4 regions of the Allobosea sp. MMO-172 genome follow, and region 3 is predicted to be linked to each of the others. Evidence: predicted binding sites of a transcription regulator. Region 3 holds the regulator's gene; each other region holds the start of a gene.

Region 1 (4,264 bases), on a different contig from region 3:
GTGATCGCCTTGTCCGCATCGAGCCCCTGCTTCTCGGCATCCGGCAGCACGCGGAAGGTCGTGCCGGCGCGGTTCAGCACCGTCTCCCAGCCATGCTCCTTGACCCAGCGCTCAAGCGAGGCCTTGTCGATCCCGCTCGCCTTGTAGTCGTGGAAGGCGGCCGCGACACCATGGCCGTCGAGCCAGACGCGCGCTTTCTTCATCGTGTCGCAATTTTTGATGCCGTAGATGGTGATCGTCATGCCGTCGTCCGAACCTCGTGAAGCCGCACGGCATCCGCCGCACGGCTGTCATCACGGTTCGCCGGCCGGGCGGCAAGCGGGCATGACAGGCGGGGCGGCAGCGCCGGATACAGGCAGGGATTAGCATGGATACCGCGTCAGTCTCCGCGCCAAAAATGCCGGATAGCCCGGCTTTTCCCCATCGGCGCTGGAAGGACCATCCCGTCCCCGGAGTCGACTTTCCCGATGCCACGAGTTTCACCAGCGATCCCCGCTGGATGCGGGCGGCTTGCGAGGCTCTCTCAGCCCGTCTCGACAAGGAGATCGACCTCCTCGCCGGCATCGATATCGGCGGCTTGGGCTTCGCCGGCGCGCTGGCGCTGCGCAACGGCCTCGGCTTCATCGATATCCGCAAGGTCGGCTCGATCCGCGCCGATGTCGTCCGCAGCCTCGCGGCCAATTACGAGCTCGGCAACGGCATCGCCCTGTCGAAAGGTCAGGCGCTGGACGGGCGTGAGGTCGCCATCATCGACGATTGCCTGATGACCGGCGGCACCGCGCTGGCGACGGCGCAGCTGCTGCGCCGGCTCGGCGCACGCTGCACGCATGCGCTCTTCGTCTTCGAGCTCGAAGGCCTCGGCGGCCGCGAGCGGCTGGCTCAGGGCGGGATCGCCGTGCACACCCTGCAGAAGCTGCCTCCGGCCCAGCCCAAGTAGCTCCTCGGACCGGGCCAGAGAAGTGGCCGGCGCTCAGGCCGGGCGCTTGGGGCTGTCGAGGCCGCGCTGCACGGCCGGGCGCGACAGGCAGCGCTCCAGCCAGATCGGCACGTGGGTCAGCTTCGCATAGTCGACGAGTTCGCCCGCACCGTAGAAGCCGACGAGATTGCGGACCCAGCCGAGGATCGCGATATCGGCGATGCTGTAGTCGTCGCCCATGATCCAGGTGCGGCTCGCCAGCCGGTCCTCGAGCACGCCGAGCAGGCGCTTGCTCTCGCTGGCGTAGCGGTCACGCGGGCGCTTGTCCTCGTATTCGCGGCCGGCGAATTTATGGAAGAAGCCGAGCTGGCCGAACATCGGGCCGATCGCCGCCATCTGGAAGAACACCCACTGGATGGTCTCATAGCGGGCGGCGGGGTCCTTCGGCAGGAGCTTGCCGGTCTTCTCGGCGAGATAGAGCAGGATCGCGCCGGATTCCCACAGGCCGAACGGCTTTCCGCCCGGGCCGTTGGGATCGATGATCGCGGGGATCTTGCCATTGGGGTTCAGCGACAGGAATTCCGGGCCCCAGGTCTCGTTCTTGCCGATATCGATGAGATGCGGCTCGTAGCGCAGCTCCAGCTCCTCCAGCGCGATCGAGACCTTCACGCCGTTGGGCGTCGGCAGCGAATAGAGCTGGATGCGGTCGGGATGCGCTGCCGGCCAGCGCTTGGTGATCGGAAAAGCGGACAAATCGGCCATGACAGGCTCCGTCTGAATCGGATGAGGCTTCGGCCGGAACGATAGAGCCGGCCACGCCCAAAGCAACGGCACGCAGCCCGGATTGCCGCAAACCGGCCTTGCAAGGCTGCATGGAAGTCAGTCCAGCGGCCAGGTGCCCAAGATCACGTACTTCCTGTTATCGATACTCTCGATCAGCACGAACTCGCGCACCTGCCAGCGCAGCGCGGGCAAATCGATCGGCTCCCGACGTTTCCGGTCGTAGAACAGCGTCACATGCGGCTGGAAGCTCGACCCATCGACTTTAAGCCCGGCACGCCGCAAGTCATCGAGGAGCGTGGCGGACAAGCTGTCGGCAGCGAGCAGATCCGCCCGCGTCGTCAGGGACAACGCGTAGTTCGGGGCTGCCCCGAAGCTCGCCGCCTGATTGAACATGACGGCAAAGGAGGTCTGCCGGATCGCGTCGGCGACCCTGCGCGCCATCGCAATGTTCTGCCCGAACGGCCCATCGGGGACGGCGATGCCCCGCAAGGTCACATGATACTTGTCCGGTCCGCGCGGCGGCCTGGCTGGAACAAGGCGCTTGTGCAGATCACGCGCCAAGCTATCGATCCGCGACCGCGCCTCCGCATCCGGAAGGAGCGCGAAGAAATAACGGGGTGGGCGACCGCCCTCTCGCGGCCGAAACGCTCGCCCACCGTTGAGGTCGAGCACGAGCTGCATCGGCGCATCATAGAACAAAACAAGAACTTAACAAGCAACGATTCGACCGGCGAAAATCGCAAGGCTGCCAGTCGCAGCGACACCCCTGCCCGCGCTTGAGCGCCGCAGACCCCGCGTCTAGGCTGCCCTCGGCAGCCGAACGGCCGCCGCTTGCGCCCCCGCTCGTCGGGCGGCACGGATTCCTCTCCTGTCAGGCATTGGCTATGGCTTCCTCAGACGCACTCGCCGCGGTCTTCGAGCATATCGAGACCAACCGCAGCGCCTTCCTCGACCGCCTCATCGCGTATCTGCGCCATCCCAGCATCAGCGCCGAGAATATCGGCATCGCTGAGGTCGGCCTGCTGCTCGTCGACATGCTGACCGATATCGGCCTGGAAACCAGCCTCATCCCGACCGAGGGCCACCCGGTCGTCGTCGCGCGCTGGGAGAAGGCGCCGGGCAAGCCGACCGTGCTGCTCTACGGTCATTACGACGTGCAGCCGCCGGACCCGCTCGACAAATGGGTCTCGCCGCCCTTCGAGCCGACGATCCGCGACGGAAGGCTCTATGCGCGCGGCGTCGGCGACAACAAGGGCCAGCATTTCGCCCAGATCCTCGCGATCGAATCCCATCTCAAGGTCCATGGCGAACTGCCCTGCAACGTCATCCTGGTCCTTGAGGGCGAGGAGGAGATCGGCAGCCCGAACATCGCCGGCTTCGTGCGCGCCAACCCGCATTTGCTCAAGGCCGACCTCGCCGTCACCGCCGACGGCCCGCGCCATGCCAGCGGCGCGCCGACCATCAAGTTCGGCTCGCGCGGCGTCGTCTCCTTCGACCTGCGCTGCCGCCATGCCAGCCGCGACGTCCATTCCGGCAATTTCGGCGGCGTCGTGCCGAACCCGATCTGGACGCTGGTCCATCTCCTCGCGACGATGAAGAACCCCGAGGGCGAGATCACCATCGAGGGCCTGCATGACGGCATCGAGCCGCCGAAGGCGGAGGAGCTGGAAGCGGTCGATCGCCTGCCGCTCGACATCGAGGCCTTCAAGAAGGGGCTGAGCCTCACCCGCCTCGACGCGCCCGCGGATCGCCCGTTCTACGAGCGCCTCTGCTTCCGGCCGACGCTGACGATCAACGGCTTCCATGGCGGCTATGGCGGGCCGGGCACCAAGACCGTGCTGCCGAACGAGGCGCTGGTGAAATGCGATATCCGCCTCGTCGAGGCGCAGGACCCGGAGGACATCCTGCGCAAGGTCAGGGCTCACGTCGAGAAGCATGCACCGGAGGTCGAGTTCATCGCCGAGGAGAAGGGCATGCAGCCCTCGAAGACCTCGATCGCCTCGCCCTATACCGCGCCGCTGCGCCGCGCCTTCGTCGCCGCTCAGGGCGAGGAGCCGCTGCTGATCCCGGCCGGCTTCGGGAGCCTGCCGAACTACGTCTTCACCAAGATCCTCGGCATCCCTGCCTTCGTGACGCCTTACGCCAATCACGACGAGGCCAACCACGCCCCGAACGAGAACATGACGCTGGACTGCTTCTATAGCGGCCTGCGCACCGGCGCGGCCCTGCTGCACGAGCTCGGACAGTTGGGAAAGCAGGGCTGAAGGCAGGCGCTACGGCACGCCTCCTCCGTCATGGTCGGGCTTGTCCCGACCATCCACGTCTTCTCTCTTCGAGGATCGTGTTCAAGACGTGGATGCTCGCCACAAGGGCGAGCATGACGCTCAAACCACAAACGCGGATCATCCCGGACAAGCCGCGAAGCGGCGCCGATCCGGGGTCCATGCCGGAACCTTCATCGGGGTCGCTCCGGAATGGATCCCGGGTCTCCGCTTCGCTCCGCCCGGGATGACGGCGTGGTTCCGGTGAAAATCTGGAGGGGCTACCTGCCCTGCCAGTTCGGCG
Region 2 (4,264 bases), on a different contig from region 3:
GTCGCCGCGGAGCGGGAGGCCTGAGCCGAAGCCTTGACGGAAGCCGCAAGCTCCTCGGTCGTCGCGGCCGTCTGCTCCAGCGAAGAGGCCTGTTCTTCGGTACGCTTCGACAGATCGTCGGCACCCATGCTGATCTCGCGTGCGGCGAGCCCGACATCGGCCGAGGTTGTCTGGATCGTCGCGACCGTCGCCGAGAGGCGGTCCACCGTCTCGTTGATCGCGCCCTTCAGATCGGCGAAGCGGCCGCGATAGCCGGTGCCGATCTGGCGGGTCAGGTCGCCGCCCGCGATCGACTGGAGAATGTCGGCGAATTCGGTCGTGGCGCTGTCGACGACGCGGTTGATCTCGTTGATGCCGGAGACCAGCCGCTGCATCTGCTCGTCGCCATCGTCGATCTGGAGGCGGGCCGAGAAATCGCCGGCCGCAGCCGCAGCCACGACTTCGGAGACATCGGAGACGACCGCTTCCATCGACTGGGCACGGGCGAGGCGCGCGGCGGCAGCGGCGCGCTCCTGTTCTTCCAGCGCCCGGACGCGGGCGGCATTCTCCTGGAAGATTTGCAAAGCCCCGGCCATGTCGCCGATCTCGTCGCGCCGCCCGATGCTGGGCACGGTGACGTCCTGTTCGCCGCCGGCGAGACGCTTCATCGCGTCGGTCATGCCGGCGAGGGGACGCACGATGCCGGCGATGACGAAGGCCAGCGCCAGGGCCGCGACCAGCAGGGCGCCGCCGGCCGCGATCAGCAGCAGGATGCTGGCGGAACCGGCGGTGGACTGGGCTTCCTGGCCCTGGTTGCGGGCCTGGGAGAGCTGCAGCGCGGTCAGCTCTCCGATCTTGGCCGTGATCGGGTCCATCGCCTTATAAAGCTCGTCGGTGGCGAACATGCGCAGCGCGCTCTCGTCACGCTCCTTCAGGATGCCGATCAGCTTTGCGACGGCAGCATCACCGGTCTTCATCAGCAGCGTCGCCTGATCGGCCAGCTGCTTCTCGTCCGTGGCGGCGATGCTGGGCAGATAGGCCTTCCAGCCCTTGTCGATATTCTCCACCGCGTCCTGAACGCTCTTCAGCGCGTTCGTCCAGGTGATCTGGTTGCTCTGCGCCTTCCAGATCGTATCGACGATGTTGACCGCATACATGTCGCTGACGGTCCGCAACTGCTCCATCGGGATGACGTTGTTCTGGACCACTTCGTCGATGCGCTGCGTCACGGATCGAAGGGCGAGGAAACCGCAGGCGCCGACGATGAGGACGCAAAGCGTCAGCGCGACGAGCGCGCCCGCCAGCTTGGTCTTGATGCTCAGGGCCATGATGAACTTTCCGGGGAGAGGCCGCGATCGCGATGATGAGGAGAGGCGGTGATGGTCTATGTGGATATGCCTATTTTCTAGGCAATCGTCAGGCTCGTCCGGTTCGAATCATGACAGGCGACTGTATTCGGGTTGCGATTTCTCCTGAAATTTTCAGAGAATGCTTAAGGTTGCTCTAACGGAAAGCGCAGGCGACGGCGCGCATGAGTTGCGCTGCCCTGCTGCGTGACAGGGGGCTGGTCGAGGGCTCAAGCGCTGGCGCGGCAGCGCTGTCCGACGATCGCTTCTGGCCGTGGACTCCGGGGCGCTATTCGGCCGCGCGCTTCAGCTCCAGCCCCTTGGCGAAGGGCAGCTTCGGCTCGCTCTTCTCGTCGTCGAAATCGAGCGCGCCGATCTTCTCGGCGCGGCTGGTGACCTTGCCGGCCGAGGTCTTGATCTGGCCGACATCGTCCTGCGCCTGCCGGAAATGTGTGTCGAGCTTGTCGACGCGCTCGCCGAGACGGCGCACGTCGTCGAGCAGCTTGCCAACCTCGGTCTGGATCACCTGCGCCTCTTCGCGCATCCGGGCATCGCGCACCAGCGATTGCATCAACTGGATCGCCAGCGCCAGCAGCGAGGGCGAGACGATCATGATGCGGGCCCGGTGCGCCCGCTGGACGACATCGTCGAAATGCTCGTGTAGATCGGCGTAGATCGATTCCGAGGGCACGAAGAGCAGCGCCACGTCCTGCGTCTCGCCGGGCAGGAAATAGCGCTCGGCGATATCCTTCACATGCACGCCGACATCGCTGCGCACGCGCTGGCCGGCGGCCTTCTTCGCCTCCTCGCCGCGCGCCTCGCGCAGCAGCGTGAAGCTCTCCAGCGGGAACTTGGCGTCGATGACGAGGCCGCGCCCGTCGCCCGGCAGCGTGACGAGGCAGTCCGGCCGCTTGCCGTTCGAGAGTTGGGGCTGGAAGGCGAAGAAGGCGGCGGGCAGGCCGTCGCGGATGATCGCCTCCATTCGGCCCTGGCCATAGGCGCCGCGTGCCTGCTTGTTGGCGAGCACGTCCCGGAGCGTCACGACCTCGGAGGTGAGGTCGGTCAGGTTCTTCTGGGCGTGGTCGATTACCGCCAGCCGCTCCTGCAGCTTGCCGAGGCTTTCGGTGGTCTGCTGGACATTGCGTTCGAGCCCGGCACCGACCTGCTGGCGCAAGCCGTCCATCCGCTCGGCGACGAGCCTTGCAAGATCGCCCTGCCGGGTCGAGAGAATCTCGGCCATGGACTGCATCCGGCCGGCAAGCTCGGCCTGCTGGCGGTTCATCTCCGCGACCTTGTCGTCCATCTCGCGGGCGCGCTCGGCCGCCATCGCGGCCTCGATCGCGCGGCTCTGGCCGCCACGCCAGCCGGCGATCACCGCCAGCAGCAACAGGACGAGGCTCGAGACCCCGAAGCCGATGATAGCCTCGGCCCAGGTCACCGGGCGTTCCAGCAAGGTGAAGGCGATCTCGTTCATCGCAGAAGCCTAGCCGATTCGGCGGGGAATGGCGAACGAAAGCGGAACAGTTTGACCGCTCCTCCACAAATGCTTATGTCCCGGGCTCAACAGCTCTTTTCCCTTGGAATCCCATGGCCATTCGCCCGCTCGTCATCCTGCCCGACGCCCAGCTTCGCCTCGTCTCGAAGCCGGTCGAGGCGGTCACGCCCGAGATCAAGACCCTGGTCGCGGACATGTTCGAGACGATGTACGACGCGCCGGGCATCGGGCTGGCAGCGATCCAGATCGGCGTGCCGCTGCGCGTGGTGACGATCGACCTGTCGAAGCCCGAGGCGAAGGAAGGCGAGGAGCCCGAGCCGCGGAAGCCGCAGGTCTTCATCAACCCGGAGATCACCTGGTCCTCTGACGAGTTCAGCGTCTACGAGGAAGGCTGCCTCTCGATCCCCGAATATTACGAGGAGGTCGAGCGTCCTGCCGAGGTGAAGGTCCGCTTCATGGATCTCGACGGCAAGACGCAGGAGATCGCGGCGGATGGTCTGCTCGCCACCTGCCTGCAGCACGAGATCGACCATCTCAACGGCGTGCTCTTCATCGACCATCTCTCGCGTTTGAAGCGCGAGCGCGTCACCAAGAAATTCGCCAAGTCGGCCAAGCGCTCGGCGGCCTGAGGTTTCCAATCCGCGCCCGTCATCCCGGACGGAGCAAAGCGCAGAGCCGGGATCCATGCCGGAGCGCCGGTGGGAAAGGTTCCGAAATGGATCCCGGGTCTCCCTGCGGTCGCCCGGGATGACATTCGTTTTTTAGGTAAGGTCGAGCGTATGAGTTTGCGCGTCATCTTCATGGGCACGCCGGATTTCGCCGTGCCGGTGCTGACCGAGATCGTCGGCCAGGGCCACGAGGTCGTTTCCTGCTATACCCGCGCTCCGGCGCAGGCTGGCCGTGGCCTCGAACTGAAGCCCTCGCCGGTGCATCGCGCCGCCGAGCGCTTCGGCATCCCGGTCTTCACCCCCGCCACGCTGAAGACGCCGGAGCAGGCCGAGATCATCGCCTCGCATCAGGCCGATGTCGCCGTGGTCGTCGCCTATGGCATGATCCTGCCCCAGGCGATCCTCGATCTGCCCGAGCTCGGCTGCCTCAATCTCCATGCCTCGCTGCTGCCGCGCTGGCGCGGCGCGGCGCCGATCCAGCGCGCGATCATGGCGGGTGATGCCGAAAGCGGCGTCTGCGTCATGAAGATGGAGGCCGGCCTCGATACCGGCCCCGTCGCCATGGTCGAGAACCTGACGATCGGCCCGGACATGACGGCCGGTGAATTGCACGACCAGCTCAGCATTCTCGGCGCCGACCTGATGGTGCGCGCGCTCGCGGCGCTCGGCCGCGGTGGGCTGCAGTTCACGCCGCAGCCGGAAGAGGGCGTGACCTATGCCAGCAAGATCACCAATGCCGAGGCGAAGCTGAGCTGGGCCCTGCCGGCGCAGCAGGT
Region 3 (4,264 bases):
CAAGGACCTGAAGGACGGCTTCGCCCAGGCGACGGCAGCCCTCGATTCCGGCAAGGCCCGGGCGACGCTTGCCGCGCTCGTCAAAGCCTCGAACGCGTGAGGCCGGCATGACCGATATCCTCGCGAAGATCGAAGCCTACAAGCGCCGGGAGATCGCGGCGGCGAAAGCCGCGGTTCCGCAGGCCGAGGTCGAACGCCGCGCCCGCGCAGCCGCCAAGCCGCGCGGCTTTGCCGATGCGCTGGCGGGCAAGCTCGCTCAAGGCAAGCCCGCTCTGATCGCCGAGATCAAGAAGGCGAGCCCGTCCAAGGGGCTGATCCGCGCCGATTTCGACCCACCTTCGCTCGCCCGCGCCTATGCGGCCGGCGGCGCGGCCTGCCTCTCGGTGCTGACCGACGCGCCCTCCTTCCAGGGCCAGCCGGAATTCCTGACCGCAGCGCGCGAGGCCGCCGGCCTGCCGGCGCTCCGCAAGGATTTTCTCTATGAGCCCTATCAGGTCTACGAGGCCCGCTCCTGGGGCGCCGACTGCATCCTGATCATCATGGCCGGCGTCGACGACGCCACCGCAAGCGCCCTGAACGAGACCGCGCGCGAGCTCGGCATGGACGTGCTCGTCGAGGTCCATGACGATGCCGAGCTCGACCGGGCGCTGAAGCTCGAAAGCCGCCTGCTCGGCATCAACAACCGCGACCTGCGCAGCTTCAATGTCGATCTCGCCGTGACCGAGCGGCTGGCCCCGCGCGTGCCTGCCGACCGCATCGTCATCAGCGAGAGCGGCATCTTCACACATGAAGACATCGCCCGGCTCAACCGGATCGGCGTGAACACCTTCCTCGTCGGCGAGAGCCTGATGCGGCAGGCCGACGTCACCGCCGCGACGCAGGCGCTGCTCACCGGCAAGGCCGTCGCGGCGTGAGCCGGCTCAGCCATCTCGACGCGCAAGGCCAGGCGCATATGGTCGATGTCGGCGGCAAGGCCGAGACGACCCGCATGGCGATCGCCGAAGGCCAGGTCGTCATGGCACCGGAGACGATCGCGATCGTGCGCGACGGCAACGCCAAGAAGGGCGACGTGCTCGGCACCGCGCGCCTCGCCGGCATCATGGCGGCGAAGCGCACGCATGAGCTGATCCCGCTCTGCCACCCGCTGTTGCTCAGCAAGATCGCCGTCGATCTTGAGATCGACGAGGCCCTGCCGGGCGTGCGCGTGCGCGCCGAGGTCAGAATGAAGGGCCAGACCGGCGTCGAGATGGAGGCGCTCACCGCCGTCTCCGTCGCCTGCCTGACGGTCTACGACATGGTCAAGGCCGTCGACCGGGCGATGCGGATCGAGAATATCCGTCTGCTGCACAAATCCGGCGGCCAGTCCGGCGACTACGAGGCTAAAGTTGGTTAGAGGAGTGAGCACGATGGCGTCCGAAAACCGGTTCCCACTTTTCGGCATCGTGCTCTGATGGCGCTCACTCCGGTCCCCGTCGCGCGCAAGGCGCTGCTCGACAGCATTCCGGGGCCGACGGGAGCGGAAACCCTGCCGCTGGCGCAATGCGCCTGGCGGGTGCTCGCCGGCGAGGTCAAGGCGCTCAGGACCCAGCCGCCCTTCGCCAATTCTGCCATGGACGGCTACGCCGTGCGCGGCGACGAGATGGCGGAAGGCGTCTCGCTCTCGGTCATCGGCGAATCCGCCGCCGGCCGGGCCTATGAGGGTGCCGTCGGGCCGGGACAGGCCGTGCGCATCTTCACGGGCGCGCCGATGCCTGACGGAGCCGACACCATCCTGATGCAGGAAGACGCTGACGGCGTCGGCAGCCCGGTCATCCGCGTCCGCATCCCGCCGGCCAAGGGCAAGTTCCTTCGCGCCGCCGGGCTCGATTTCCACGCGGGCGACGTCCTGCTTTCGGCCGGCCGCGTGCTCGACAGCGCGGCGCTCGGGCTTGCCGCCGCGATGGGACATCCGGCCCTGCCGGTCAGGCGCAAGCCGCGGGTCGCGATCCTCGCCACCGGCGACGAATTGGTGGCGCCGGGCGAACCGGTCGGGCGCGACCAGATCGTCGCCTCGAACTCGTTCTCGCTCGCGGCGCTTGTCGAGAAGGCCGGCGGCACCGTGCTCGATCTCGGCATCGCGCGCGACGACCATGCCGATCTGGCCAGCAAGATCGCAAGGGCGAGCGAGGCCGATGCCGATGTGCTGATCACGCTCGGCGGCGCCTCCGTCGGCGCGCATGACCTCGTTCAGGAGGCGCTGACGCGCGCCGGCATGACCCTCGGCTTCTGGAAGATCGCGATGCGGCCGGGCAAGCCGATGATGACCGGCCGGCTCGGCCGGATGGTCGTGGTCGGGCTGCCGGGCAACCCGGTCTCCTCGATCGTCTGCGGCCATCTCTTCGTGCTGCCCTTGATCGAGGCGCTGCTCGGCATCGCCGATGCCGATCGCGACCGCAGCATCCCCGCCATCCTCGGCCGCGACATGCCCGGCAATGACGAGCGCGAGGACTATCTGCGCTCGGAGTTGATTCTGACTCCGGAAGGCTGGGTCGCAACGCCCTTCGACCGGCAGGATTCCTCGATGCTCGGCACGCTGGCGCGCGCGCAAGCCCTCACGATCCGCCCGGCCCATGCCGCGCCGGCCAGGAAGGGCGACCCCTGCCATATCCTGCCCTTGCGGTAGCAGCTTGCGGAACACAAGCAGAACGCGTATGGTGTTCGTGCTTTGTTTCGAATCTGCGCTTTGAGGGGCTGGCGGCGACCATGCTGACACGCAAGCAACACGAACTCCTGCGCTTCATCCAGGAACGCTTGCGCGAAAGTGGCGTGCCCCCTTCCTTCGACGAGATGAAGGACGCGCTCGACCTGCGCTCGAAATCCGGCATCCACCGCCTGATCATGGCGCTGGAGGAGCGCGGCTTCATCCGCCGCCTGCCGAACCGCGCCCGCGCGCTCGAAGTCATCAAGATGCCGGACGGGCTCGGCGCGCCGCAGCCGCGGCCCCGCTTCAGCCCCGCCGTCGTGCAGGGTGGTCTCGGCGCGCAGCCGAGCGTCGCCAAGCCTCGCCCCGCTGCCATCGAGGACGACAGCCGGCATTCCATCGCCATTCCGGTCATGGGGCGGATCGCGGCAGGCACGCCGATCTCGGCGATCCAGAGCCGCAGCCACACGGTCTCGCTGCCGCCGGACATGCTCGGCTCGGGCGAGCATTACGCGCTGGAAGTACGCGGCGATTCGATGGTCGAGGCCGGCATTCTCGACGGCGACACGGTCGTCATCCGCAGGCAGGACACCGCCAATACCGGCGACATCGTCGTGGCGCTGATCGACGACGAGGAAGCGACGCTGAAGCGCCTGCGCAAGCGCGGCTCCTCGATTGCGCTCGAAGCGGCGAACCCGGCTTACGAGACCCGCGTGCTCGGCCCCGACCGGGTCAAGATCCAGGGCCGCCTCGTCAATCTGATGCGGCGTTACTGAAGGCGCTCGACATCCGCATCGGCTTCGCTCTCGATCGCTGACGCGGGTTGTACCGTCGCAGGCTGACCGGCCGACCGGTTTGCAACCTCAACCGGACGAGGCTCACGCCGGCGACTCCAGGGGCGATCGGCGGCGCTTGGTTCCGAGGTTCGACTGCTCCACCCTGCCGTCGTCCGGTAGAGCGAGGTCGCACCGTCGCGCGTGAGCGCCATGCGCTCGACCAGCCTGGCCTTGCAGGCTCCGCTCCAGGGGATGGCGGTGACGACGAGGTCGGCGCGCAGGCAATCCTCGATGATGGCAAGGCGCTCGCGCGTATAGGAGACCGTGCGCTTGTCGGCTGTCTGCGCCACGCAGGCCAGGCGGTCGCAGGCGATGCCGTTGCGCAGCGTAGGATCGTCCGGCGAGCGGTTGTCGCCATCGGCCGCAAGCCATTGCTGCAGGACGAAGCGGCTGGGCTTGCCCGCGATCGCGAGGCGTCCGTCCGGCCCGCGCACCGCCAGCCCGGAGCCGTCGCGCTCGATCAGGATTTCCGGCCGCTCCGGCTTGCCGGCTATCGCCACGCCGAGGATGAGCGGCACGGCGGCCAGCCAGCGCCAGCCCGTGGTCCAGAGCGTCAGCCAGAGCAGCGCCATCGCGAAGCAGGCCAGCACGGCCGGGCCGAAGGCTGCGATCGTCACGGTGGAATGGTCGATGGTCGCAACCCAATGCGCCACCCTGAGCACGACATCGGAGGCGAGCCCCATCAAGGCCCAGGCCGGCCAGTCCAGTCCGAACGGGTAGGCCAGCACGCCGAACACCGCCGCCGGCA
Region 4 (4,264 bases), on a different contig from region 3:
GCCGCCGTCATCGTCGAGGCGCTGACCGACAACCGCAACCGCACCGCCTCCGCCGTTCGCTCCTACTTCACCAAGGCTGGCGGCGCGCTCGGCGAAAGCAACTCCGTCTCCTTCATGTTCAACCGCGTCGGCGAGATTTCCTATCCGCCGGAAGCAGGCGACGCCGACAAGCTGATGGAAGCCGCGATCGAGGCCGGCGCCGACGACGTGATCTCGGACGAGAACGGCCACACCATCCTCTGCGCCTTCGACGCGCTGAACGAGGTCTCCAAGGCGCTCGAAGCCTCGCTCGGCGCCCCCGCATCGGCCAAGCCCGTCTGGCGCCCGACGACGACCGCCCCGCTCGACGAGGACAAGGCCGGCTCGATGATGCGTTTGATGGAGGCCCTCGACAACGACGACGACGTCCAGAACGTCTTCGCCAATTTCGAGATCGCCGACGACATCATGGCGAAGCTCAGCGCCTGAGCCGAAGCCAGCGCGCTCCACGTCATGGTCGGGCTTGTCCCGACCATCCACGTCTTCCTTCGTGCAAAGCCGTGTTCAAAACGTGGATGCTCGCCACAAGGGCGAGCATGACGATACAGCCTCCGCCTACCGCCCGATCACGACATCCCACAGCGGCAGGCTGATCAGCGCGCTCAAGAAAATCACCAGATAGGCCCCGCGCCGGAACGTCTCCTCCGAGGCCAGCCGGAAGCCATGCGTCCCGGCCCAAAGCCCGATGCCGTAGACCGCGAAGAGCGGTACCGCCATCAGCAGGGCTCCGCCGGTCAGAATCCCCTTCCACCACAGCACCGTGCCGCTGATCAGCGTCGAGACGCCGAAGAAGGCCTGCAGATTGGCCCGCGTCTTGTGCCGGTCGTTGCGCTGCGCTCCCAGCCAGAACACCGCGAGCGGCATGCCGCCGATCGAGGCCATGCCATTGAACAGTCCCGACAGCGCGCCGACCCCGAGCGAGAGCGGGATCGTCGGCCGTCCGTGATAGCGCCAGCCCGATGCCATCAGCGCGACCGCGATCAGCACGAGCGAGGCCAGAACCCAGCGCATCGTCTCGCGGTCGAGCCAGATCAGCAGCCAGATGCCGGCCGGTAGCGCCAGCGTCGCCGTCAGGAGCAGCGGCAGGATTTCGCGCCATTCGGCCGTCCTGGCGCTGCGCGCCGCGATCGGCAGCGCAAAGGGCAGGTCGATGAACCAGATCAGGCCGAGCGCCGCGACCGGCCCGAGCACGACCGAGGCCAGCGGCATGAAGACCATGGCGAAGCCGAAGCCGGTGAAGCCGCGCACCAGCCCGCCGAGCAAGGTCGCGGCCAGCAGGACGGCGATGCCGTCGGCGCCGACGCCCGGCATGAAGGAAGACAGGATCGAGAACATGGAGCCGGCTGGAGAAGAAAGATGCGGCGAACCATGCCCGCGCGCCGGTAGCAAGAACAACTTTCCTTTTTGATGGCATCGATCAGGGGAATTCATCCCGCCCCGTCCCGTCGCCCGTCTCGGCGCGGGACAAATCCGAAACATCCGCTAGTTTGCAGGCATCATGGCTCCTCCGATTCGCATCCTCGGCATCGATCCCGGCCTCCGCAAAACCGGCTGGGGCATCGTGATTTCGGAAGGCAGCAAGCTCTCCTTCGTCGCCTGCGGCTGCATCGAGAGCGACGGCACGCTGTCGCTCGGCCAGCGCCTGCGGCAGTTGCACGAGGGCCTGAACAAGGTCCTCGCCGCGCACCGTCCGCACGAGGCCGCCGTCGAGGAGACCTTCATCAACCGCGACCCGCAATCGGCGCTGAAGCTCGGCCAGGCCCGCGGCATCGCATTGGTCGTGCCGGCGCTCGCCGGGCTCGATGTCGCGGAATACGCCGCCAATCTCGTCAAGAAGACCGTGGTCGGCGTCGGCCATGCCGACAAGAAGCAGGTCCAGGCGATGATCCGCGTGCTCCTGCCGAAGGCCGAGACAAGCTCGGCCGATGCCGCGGACGCACTCGCCGTCGCGATCTGCCACGCCCAGCATCGCGGCATGAAAGCGCTGGTCGCGCAGATGAAGGCATCATGAGCCCCATGCTGCCGATCGACATTTTTCGCGACACTCCCTCGCCTGAGTCATCCCGGACGGAGCGGAGCGAAGATCCGGGATCCATTCCGGAACCTCACCGAGACATGCTCCGGAATGGATCCCGGGTCTCCCTGCGGTCGCCCGGGATGACGCCTGGAGGAAATCAATGATCGGCAAGCTCAAGGGCCTGATCGACTCCTATGGCGAGGATCACGTCATCATCGACGTGCAGGGCGTCGGCTATGTCGTGCAGTGCTCGGCGCGCACGCTCCAGCGCCTGCCCCAGCCCGGCGAGGCTGCCGCGCTCTCGATTGAGACCCATGTCCGCGAGGATGCGATCCGCCTCTACGGCTTCCTGTCCGATGTCGAGCGCGACTGGTTCCGCCTTATGCAGGTCGTGCAGGGCGTCGGCGCCAAGGTCGCGCTCGCCATCCTTTCGACGCTGGACCCCGGTGCGCTCGCCACCGCCATCGCCACCAATGACAAGGCCGCCATCGCCCGCTCGCCCGGCGTCGGCCCCAAGCTGGCGCAGCGCCTCTGCGCCGAGCTCAAGGACAAGGCGCCGGCCTTCGGCCATATCGACCCCGGCGTCGTGCAGTTGTCCGGCGCGCTGGAAGACAGGAAACTGCCGCAGCCGATCGCCGACGCCGTGTCGGCGCTCGCCAATCTCGGCTATCCTCAGGCGCAGGCGGTGGCGGCCGTGGCGGCTGCCGCCAAGGCCGCCGGCGATGGGGCCGGCACGGCCCAGCTCATCAAGCTGGGCCTGAAGGAACTGGCGAAGTGAGCGAAGCGCCCGACGAGCTTCAATTGCGCGTCGTCACAGACAAGACCGAGCTCTGCCGCATCATGCTGGCGAGCTGGGGCTCGCATAGCATGATGATCGACCTGCACGTCTACGACGTTGCCGAGATCGACGCGCTCGGCCTGTTCGAACCGTCGGGCAAGACGGCGGCGCTGGCGAGCTGGACCGTGCGAGGCGACAGCGCCTATCTCTGCGCGCTCCATTCGCTGAAGCCGGGCGAAGGCGTCGCGATCCAGATGCTCGACGCCGTGATCTTCGCGGCGCGCAAGGCCGGCGCCAAACGGCTCAAGGCCATGCTGACCAATGACAATATGCCCGGCATGACCTTCTACCAGCGCCGCGGCTTCCGTCTCTCCGGCCTTTATCTCGAAGCGATCGACCACTATCGCTCGGTCGAGCCGAACATCATCAGGACAGGGTACAAGGACATCCCGATCCACGACGCCATCGAGCTGGAGATCGCGCTGTGAGCGGGCGGCTGGGCACGCAATACCTGCTCTTGTTCGCCGCGCTCGGTTTCGGGCTTGCGGGGCCTTTGGTCGGGCTTGTCTGCATCCTCATGGCTTTCGGCCTCTTCGACACGTTCTTTCAACAAGGGCCGACCGGAACGGTACTGCGGGCATCGCCGGACTTTGGGCGCTTCTACGCCATGTCGCATCAGCTCCTGTCTCCGATTGCGATCCAGATGGCTTATGTTCTCGGCACAGCCCCGGCCGTGAGCACGGGTGTCCTCGCCGGAATGCTCCATAGGCGTGCCCCGTCCTGCACAGGCTTTCTGCTGATCTGCTCGCTTGGCGGGGCAGCACTGAGCGGCATCGGCTCCCTCGCCATAACCGGCGATACGCAGATCGCGCTCATCGCCGCTTTTGCCGGAGCAAGCGCCGCACTCGTCCTGTGCGGCGCCTTCTGGAAACTGGCGCAGCCGCGCGCCCTGCCCGTTCTTGAACAGGAGTTGTCGTGAGCGAACCCAAACGCTCCGGCCTGATGACGGCCGAACGCCGCGACGACGACAGCGAGACCTCGCTGCGTCCGCTGTCGCTGTCCGATTTCACCGGCCAGGCAGCGGCACGCGCCAATCTCCAGGTCTTCATCAACGCCGCCAAGAGCCGTGGCGACGCGCTCGACCATGTCCTCTTCGTCGGCCCGCCCGGTCTCGGCAAGACGACGCTGGCGCAGATCGTCTCGCGCGAGCTCGGCGTCAATTTCCGCTCGACCTCGGGCCCGGTCATCGCCAAGGCCGGCGACCTCGCCGCCCAGCTCACCAATCTCGAAGAGCGCGACGTGCTCTTCATCGACGAAATCCACCGCCTCAACCCGGCCGTGGAGGAAATCCTCTATCCCGCGATGGAGGATTACCAGCTCGACCTGATCATCGGCGAAGGCCCGGCCGCCCGCTCGGTCAAGATCGACCT

Evidence for each region. The regulator LexA, encoded in region 3, represses DNA repair genes until DNA is damaged. The targets are predictions, from matches to a motif close to TGTTCNNNNTGTGTTCNG.
Region 1: a site for LexA is predicted at 2,391-2,408, ahead of WFK61_RS14450 (2'-5' RNA ligase family protein). Genes of this name have one in related genera too.
Region 2: a site for LexA is predicted at 2,831-2,848, ahead of WFK61_RS02855 (DNA recombination protein RmuC). Genes of this name have one in related genera too.
Region 4: a site for LexA is predicted at 1,500-1,517, ahead of ruvC (crossover junction endodeoxyribonuclease RuvC). Genes of this name have one in related genera too.

The regions. Positions count from the first base shown of each region.
Region 1 covers NZ_JBBCUM010000008.1:219,182-223,445, reverse strand. The annotation lists gene WFK61_RS14465 (ArsC family reductase) at 1-242, opposite strand, end outside; gene WFK61_RS14460 (phosphoribosyltransferase family protein) at 368-937, shown strand; gene WFK61_RS14455 (glutathione S-transferase N-terminal domain-containing protein) at 971-1,678, opposite strand; gene WFK61_RS14450 (2'-5' RNA ligase family protein) at 1,796-2,380, opposite strand; gene WFK61_RS14445 (M20/M25/M40 family metallo-hydrolase) at 2,584-3,963, shown strand; gene WFK61_RS14440 (enoyl-CoA hydratase/isomerase family protein) at 4,242-4,264, opposite strand, start outside.
Region 2 covers NZ_JBBCUM010000001.1:602,568-606,831, reverse strand. The annotation lists gene WFK61_RS02860 (HAMP domain-containing methyl-accepting chemotaxis protein) at 1-1,307, opposite strand, end outside; gene WFK61_RS02855 (DNA recombination protein RmuC) at 1,615-2,799, opposite strand; gene def (peptide deformylase) at 2,913-3,449, shown strand; gene fmt (methionyl-tRNA formyltransferase) at 3,600-4,264, shown strand, end outside.
Region 3 covers NZ_JBBCUM010000024.1:12,919-17,182, forward strand. The annotation lists gene trpD (anthranilate phosphoribosyltransferase) at 1-100, shown strand, start outside; gene trpC (indole-3-glycerol phosphate synthase TrpC) at 108-914, shown strand; gene moaC (cyclic pyranopterin monophosphate synthase MoaC) at 911-1,393, shown strand; gene WFK61_RS24460 (molybdopterin molybdotransferase MoeA) at 1,451-2,662, shown strand; gene lexA (transcriptional repressor LexA) at 2,743-3,456, shown strand; gene WFK61_RS24470 (ComEC/Rec2 family competence protein) at 3,450-4,264, opposite strand, start outside.
Region 4 covers NZ_JBBCUM010000004.1:333,953-338,216, reverse strand. The annotation lists gene WFK61_RS08825 (YebC/PmpR family DNA-binding transcriptional regulator) at 1-468, shown strand, start outside; gene WFK61_RS08820 (sulfite exporter TauE/SafE family protein) at 595-1,374, opposite strand; gene ruvC (crossover junction endodeoxyribonuclease RuvC) at 1,538-2,050, shown strand; gene ruvA (Holliday junction branch migration protein RuvA) at 2,217-2,834, shown strand; gene WFK61_RS08805 (GNAT family N-acetyltransferase) at 2,831-3,322, shown strand; gene WFK61_RS08800 (hypothetical protein) at 3,319-3,813, shown strand; gene ruvB (Holliday junction branch migration DNA helicase RuvB) at 3,837-4,264, shown strand, end outside.